DNA from 3 places in the Exiguobacterium sp. s133 genome. Region 1 is predicted to be linked to each of the others. Evidence: riboswitches for the same ligand, from Rfam matches in the RefSeq annotation. Region 1 holds a riboswitch; each other region holds the start of a gene.
The links. A riboswitch is a leader RNA that binds a small molecule or an ion and turns the genes downstream of it on or off. The one in region 1 is predicted to bind thiamine pyrophosphate.
Positions count from the first base shown of each region.

Region 2: it holds a riboswitch for thiamine pyrophosphate, as region 1 does, so the genes downstream of both, KNP96_RS13215 (ECF transporter S component) here and thiD (bifunctional hydroxymethylpyrimidine kinase/phosphomethylpyrimidine kinase) in region 1, are expected to answer to the same signal.
Region 3: it holds a riboswitch for thiamine pyrophosphate, as region 1 does, so the genes downstream of both, thiT (energy-coupled thiamine transporter ThiT) here and thiD (bifunctional hydroxymethylpyrimidine kinase/phosphomethylpyrimidine kinase) in region 1, are expected to answer to the same signal.

Region 1 is NZ_JACSMK010000005.1:118,242-120,505, reverse strand. It holds gene KNP96_RS08985 (murein hydrolase activator EnvC family protein) at 1-796, shown strand, start outside; TPP riboswitch at 858-968, shown strand; gene thiD (bifunctional hydroxymethylpyrimidine kinase/phosphomethylpyrimidine kinase) at 1,085-1,894, shown strand; gene thiM (hydroxyethylthiazole kinase) at 1,875-2,264, shown strand, end outside.
Region 2 is NZ_JACSMK010000011.1:7,043-9,306, reverse strand. It holds gene KNP96_RS13220 (50S ribosomal protein L25/general stress protein Ctc) at 1-633, shown strand, start outside; TPP riboswitch at 725-823, shown strand; gene KNP96_RS13215 (ECF transporter S component) at 923-1,501, shown strand; gene KNP96_RS13210 (ABC transporter ATP-binding protein) at 1,498-2,264, shown strand, end outside.
Region 3 is NZ_JACSMK010000001.1:210,538-212,801, reverse strand. It holds gene rsgA (ribosome small subunit-dependent GTPase A) at 1-343, shown strand, start outside; gene rpe (ribulose-phosphate 3-epimerase) at 345-1,001, shown strand; TPP riboswitch at 1,022-1,128, shown strand; gene thiT (energy-coupled thiamine transporter ThiT) at 1,193-1,753, shown strand; gene KNP96_RS01060 (thiamine diphosphokinase) at 1,756-2,264, shown strand, end outside.

The DNA.
Region 1 (2,264 bases):
GATTTCTGCTTACCTTGAAACGCAAAAAAAATTAGCTGATGCTAAAGCGACGCTTGTGGATAAAAAGGAAGAGCGAGTGAAAGAAAAAGAAGCCCTTTTGGTTCAAAAAAAGGAACTCAAACAGCAAATGAAAGCACGTAGTGCAACCTTAAAAAAATTACGTCAAGGTAAAACAAAATTTACGACAAAACTTCTGAATGCGAAAGAACTTCAAGCGACATTAGAAGCGCAAGAACGTGCGATTGCGGCAGCAAAGGCAGCAGCTAAAGCAGCAGCTGAAAAAGCGGCAGCGGAAAAGGCGGCGGAGGCGGCGGAAAAAAACAACGCCGGGACGTCTAAGAAGGTCGTAAGTGCTACGCCAGTCGCTAGTGTTCCGAGTGGTTCGGCGCAGTTCGTTCGCCCTGCGTCAGGAAGTGTTTCACAAGGATTCGGACCAGCGAGTGGTGCGAATGGGTATACTTTCCATAATGGTGTCGACTTTAGAGGGTCAGTCGGATCATCAATCGTCGCAGCAGCTTCAGGAACGGTCATCACAGCAGGAAGCGGTGGACCGTACGGAAATCACGTGATGATTTCACATTTCTTGAATGGGAAAGTGTATACAACAGTTTACGCGCATATGAATTCATTATCAGTTCATGCTGGACAAACGGTCTCGCAAGGGCAACAAATCGGTACGCTCGGAAATACGGGAAACTCGACGGGCGCACATCTTCATTTTGAATTGCATATTGGTGGTTACCAATACAGTGCGACAGGACCAGCTAACACAGTTAATCCATTAGCATACTTATAAAAACGAGCTTCGGCTCGTTTTTTTTATGGCGCTATGCTACAGTGAAAGAGAAATTTAAATCATGAGCAACTAGGGGAGCTGGAGGAATCTGGCTGAGAGGAAAACCATTCTGTTTTCGACCCTATCACCTGATCTGGATAATACCAGCGTAGGAAAGTTGAGATTGAAGACATGAATAAGTGACCACACTCGTTGGTTTTTCATGGCGTCGTCTGCTTTTTTACAGCGGACGGCGCTTTTTTTCGTTCCGCTTTCTCCTTGTGCTCTCATAGAAAGTGAGGTCTATCGATGAAACATGTACTGACGATTGCTGGATCAGACTCTAGTGGTGGAGCTGGAATTCAAGCCGACTTAAAAACTTTTTCTGCTCTTGGGGTTTACGGTATGAGTGTAATTACTGCTATCACAGCGCAAAATACGTTAGGCGTACAAGCAGTTGAAGATGTATCACCAACGCTTGTCGAAGCCCAGTTGAACTCGATTTTTAGCGATATTCGTGTAGATGCCGTTAAAATTGGGATGGTCTCGAATGAAAAAACGATTCAAGTCATTGCCAAATGTTTGAAACATTATCAGGGACCAGTCGTCTTAGACCCCGTGATGGTCGCAAAAGGGGGGCATGCGCTGTTAAGGAAATATGCTGAACAAGCATTAATGGAGCATTTGATGCCGCTTGCAACCTTGACGACCCCGAATATTCCGGAAATGGAACGCATGTTAGGGCAAGCGATTTCGACAATTGATGAAATGAAGCTGGCGACGACGGAATTCGCACAAAAACGAGACATCGCTATCCTGTTAAAAGGCGGTCATCTTGAAAGTACGGATGCCTCGGATATTTTATACACGGAAGGGAGGCATCATCTGTTTCAGGAGGCACGATTAAAACGCCAGCATACACATGGTACTGGATGTACATTGTCTTCCGCGATTGCGGCACGTCTTGCGCTGGGAGATTCCCTGAAGGATAGCGTGATTTATGCTAAACGGTACGTAACTGAAGCAATCCGGCATGGATTTGCCTTAGGGAACGGAATCGGACCGACACATCACTTTTATGACATTTGGAGGGAAACGGATGCTTACAACCATTCATGATAAAAAACCATTAATTCATCATTTAACGAATGCGGTCACGATTAATGAGTGTGCCAATATGACCCTTGCGCTCGGGGGTTCACCTGTCATGGCGGAAGATATCCTAGAAGTCGAGGAAATGGTTGGACATGCAGATGCTGTCGTTATCAATATCGGGACATTGAACGCAGCTTCACGAGCGTCGCAATTGTTGGCAGGTCAAACGGCTAACCGATTGAAGAAACCGATTATTTTAGATCCAGTCGGAATGGGGGCGACGACACTTCGGACACAATTCACGAAAGAGTTACTCGAAGCAATTCATTTTACGGTCATTAAGGGGAACGTCTCTGAAATCAAGACGCTCATCGGTCAAGTCGGACGTTCAAAA
Region 2 (2,264 bases), on a different contig from region 1:
GTAACATTAAAAGTAGAAGAACGCGAAGTACGCCCACGCTCACTTAGAAAGCAATTACGTCATGAAGGAAAAGCTCTTGGTGTCGTGTATGGTTACAAAGTGGAAAGTACACCGATTGCCTTTGACGAAAAAGCATTGATCAAAGTCGTTCGCGAACATGGTGAGAATGCACTTGTTGCACTTCAAATCGGTGGTAAAAAAGTCAACACACTGATCAATAAACTCGATATGGATATCTTCACACCAACAATCAAGCACGTTGAATTCATCGCTGTTAAAATGGATGAAGAAACAGAAGTCGAAACAGATATCGTCCTCGTCGGCGAAGCGGCTGGTGCAAAACTTGGTGGATATCTTTCACAAACACTCTTTAAAGTAACAGTTGCAGCTACACCAGATAAATTACCGGAACGCGTCGAAGTCGATGTGACAAATCTTAACCTCGGTGATTCTCTATCGGTTTCGGATTTACCGGAAGAAAAAGAATACCGTATCGTTACGGAAGGTGACATTCAAGTCGTTGCCGTCGTCGAATCGACACTTGAAGCGGATCTCGAAGAAGCAGATGCTGAAGAATCAGCTGAAGCGACAGAAGAGGTTTCTACTGAAGAACACACGGAAGAAAAAGAATAATTTTTCTTACCCTCCCCTCGCGGAGGGTTTTTTTATCTGTATTGACAACTGTCAGTAGAGTCGGTACAGTAAATAGCGTACACATTATATGCACATCCACTAGGGGAGCCCATTGGCTGAGACGATTCACTTCGGACCCTTTGAACCTGATCTAGTTCATACTAGCGTAGGAAAGTGGAGCGGTAATTCGTTCAATTTTTCTGCATGTTTGCAGATTCAGCGACCGCTCTCTTTCATAGAGGGCGGTCTTTTTGTTTGTCTGGTGGTTGTGCCAAAGGGAGATAGGAACATGAACAGTTGGAAAATGAAAGAAATCATTGTCATGATGATGTTGTCGGTTGCTTGCGGGGTACTCTACTTAGGGTGGTCGACATTGTGGTTACCGATTTCCGCGATCTTCGGACCGGTCGGATCGAACTGGATGTTCGGGATTTGGGTCATCGCGAGTCCGCTTGTCGCCTACATCATTCAAAAGCCCGGGGCAGCACTGATTGCAGAAGTCGTCGCCGCGGCTGTCGAATTATTCACGGGGAGTCACTTCGGATTATCGGCCTTATTGATTGGTTTCGCTCAAGGAATCGGTGCCGAAATCGCTTTTGCCCTCTTCGGATACCGGAAGTTCAACACAATGACGTTAGTTCTATCCGGAATGTTCGCCGCAATCGGCAGTATGGTCTATAGTCTTGTCGTCAATGGTTTCGCCTACTATACGACGACGACACTTCTGTTGACGTTTTCCCTTCAACTCGTCAGCGGTGCATTGCTCGGTGGATTACTTGCGAAAGTCATCGTCGATGCGCTCGTCAAGACAGGGACGTTGAACGGTTATGCGATCGGGCGTAAGCGGCGGAAGCCGGATGCAGCATGATTCATTGTAACGACTTGTCTGTCCGCTATCCTGGGCAACATGACAACGTCCTGCACAAGGTGACGGTGACGCTACACGAAGGGGAAACGACGTTGCTCGTCGGACCGAGCGGCAGTGGGAAAACGACGTTTTTACATGTTCTCGCCGGCTTATTACCTGACGCGATCGAAGCCGATGTCAGCGGCCACTGCAAAACGAATGGGACGGTCGGAATCCTTTTTCAAAATCCGGACGACCAGTTCTGCATGCAGACCGTCGGAGCGGAAGTTGCCTTTAGTCTTGAAAATCGCTCAGTCGACCGCAGTCAGATGGATGACCGGATTGACGCCGTACTGGCACGTGTCGGTCTGGACGTGCCGCTGACGACACCGATTATGCAACTGTCAGGAGGGATGAAACAACGACTCGCCCTCGCCTGCGTCCTAGCGCTTGAGCCGGATATTCTATTGCTTGACGAACCGACGGCGCAACTCGATCCGGCAGGACATCGGGTTTTGATGCAGCTGATTGAGGAACTCCATCACGACCGGACGTTGACGCTCGTTCTGATTGAACATCAGCTTGACCGCTGTGTGACGTTCAGTGACCGGGTGCTCGTCTTCGATCACGGCGGAACGATTTTACGCGATGGTCCGCCGCTTGATGTCTTCGGTCAGCATCGCGCTGAACTCGAACGACGCGGCATTGCAACACCGCTCCTCTACCCGTATGAACTGGAAACCGTGCCCCCCGCTTCTTCCCAGGCGGGGCGGTTACGAAAAAC
Region 3 (2,264 bases), on a different contig from region 1:
GACGCTCGATCTCGAGACGAGCCACATCTCGAAATCGCTCGGACGCGGACGACATACGACGCGTCATGTGACGTTAATTCCGCTTGCAGAGGGCTTGATTGCTGATACGCCAGGGTTTTCGAACCTCGATTTTCCACACGAGATGGAAATCGAAGAATTACGTTGGTGTTTTCCAGAATTCGTCGCACGGCAAGATACGTGCAAATACCGTGGTTGCCTGCATTTAAACGAACCAGGCTGTGCTGTCAAAAAATCAGTTGAGGGAGAAGAAATCATGTCCTCACGCTATACGAATTATGGTATGTTTGTAGAGGAAATCAAGAATCGAGCGCGGAGGTATTGAAATGATTAAAATCGCACCATCTATTTTATCAGCAGATTTCGCCAACCTAGAACGAGACGTTAAAGCTGTCGAGGCGGCAGGAGCAGATTACATCCATTTCGACGTCATGGACGGCCAGTTCGTCCCGAACATTTCATTTGGTCTACCCGTCCTCAGTAGTCTTCGTCAAAAGACGGACATGGTCCTTGACGTTCATTTAATGATCGATCGACCAGAAAACTTCGTCGAAGCGTTTGTAGCGGCAGGAGCGGATATCGTCACCTTCCATGTCGAAGCGACGAATCATGTCCATCGTGTCTTGCAACAAATCAAAGGGGCTGGAGCAAAGGCCGGCGTCGTGCTGAATCCACACACGTCACTGTCGACGATTGAACATGTCCTAGAAGAAGTCGACATGGTCTTGTTGATGACGGTCAATCCAGGATTTGGCGGACAAGCTTTCTTGCCGAGCGTCATGACGAAGCTGAAGCAATTGGCGATGATCAAAGCAGAGCGCGGTTTGACGTTCGAAATTGAAATCGATGGTGGTGTCAACGCGGAAACGGCAAAACTGTGTATCGACAATGGGGCAAACGTCCTTGTCGCAGGTTCTGCAATCTACAATGCACCAGACTATGCGGAAGCCATCACTAGTATTCGAAACGCGGCTCACGTATAATAGAGCCAAGACAATTAAATTTTGACCGCAAGGGGTGTCGCGTCAAGCGGCTGAGAGAAGTGAGTAGACTTTAACCCTTCGAACCTGTTCCGTTCAGACGGACGTAGGGATGTGGCGCACGCAGGCAGTACGGCGTCCGTCGTACTGCCTTTTTGTTGTCATCATTATTTTATTTTTAGGAGGAACACAGTATGAAACGATTACAAATGTTAATGGAGATTGCGATTTTCGCGAGTCTCGGTGTTGTATTTGATTTATTGATTCCGTTCAAAATGCCACAAGGCGGATCCATCAGCTTAGCGATGTTACCGATTTTCGTCATGGCCTTTCGTCACGGCGTCGTTGGTGGTGTCATCACGGGTGCGCTCGTCGGAACGATTCAATTGATGTTCGCTCCGCAAGTCTTGACGGTCGTCCAACCGCTGCTTGACTATACGCTTGCATATGGTGTCGTCGGTTTGAGTGGAGTGTTCGCAGGCCAAGTCAAAAAAGCAGCAACAGAAGGTCAAAAAAAGCGTCTCATGACGATTGTTTTGTTTGCGACCTTGTTAGGTGCCGGTCTACGTTACATCTGTCATGTCATCAGTGGAATCGTCTTTTTTGCAGAGTATGCCAAAGGACCGGTCGTTCCTTACTCGTTCATTTATAACGCGACGTATATGGCTCCGTCGTACGTTTTATGTGGGGTCGTTGCAGGTATTTTGCTTACGACAGCACCACGTCTTTTACGTTACTCCGCTCGCGGTATTTAAAGATGAGAGTTTTAATCGTTGCGGCAGGACCGGCAGAAGACGTCCCGACGCTCGCACCATTCGTGAAAGACAAGACGATGATTATCGGTGTTGACGGCGGGATTGCGACATTAGTGGAGCAAGGACTTGATTTTGATGTGGCAATCGGTGACTTTGATTCGCTCAGATACGTTCCGGATGGTGGATTGCTTCATCCGGCAGAAAAAGATGAAACGGACTTAGAACTAGCGTTACGTTACGCTACCGAACAGGCTGCAGGTGCTGAACTACTCATCTTTGGTGCGACGGGTGGTCGGCTCGACATGACGCTACAGAACGTCTATTTGTTAAAACAATTTCCGATGGCACGACTCGTGACGAAACGTGAGGATGTCCGGTACTGGAAAACCGGTCAGTACGAACTCGCGTCTGAAGGGTATCATTACCTGTCATTCATTCCCCTTGTCCCGTCGAACTTGACGTTACGCGGCGTCAAATACCCCTTGACGGAGCATCCTGTTCCGGTCGGTGG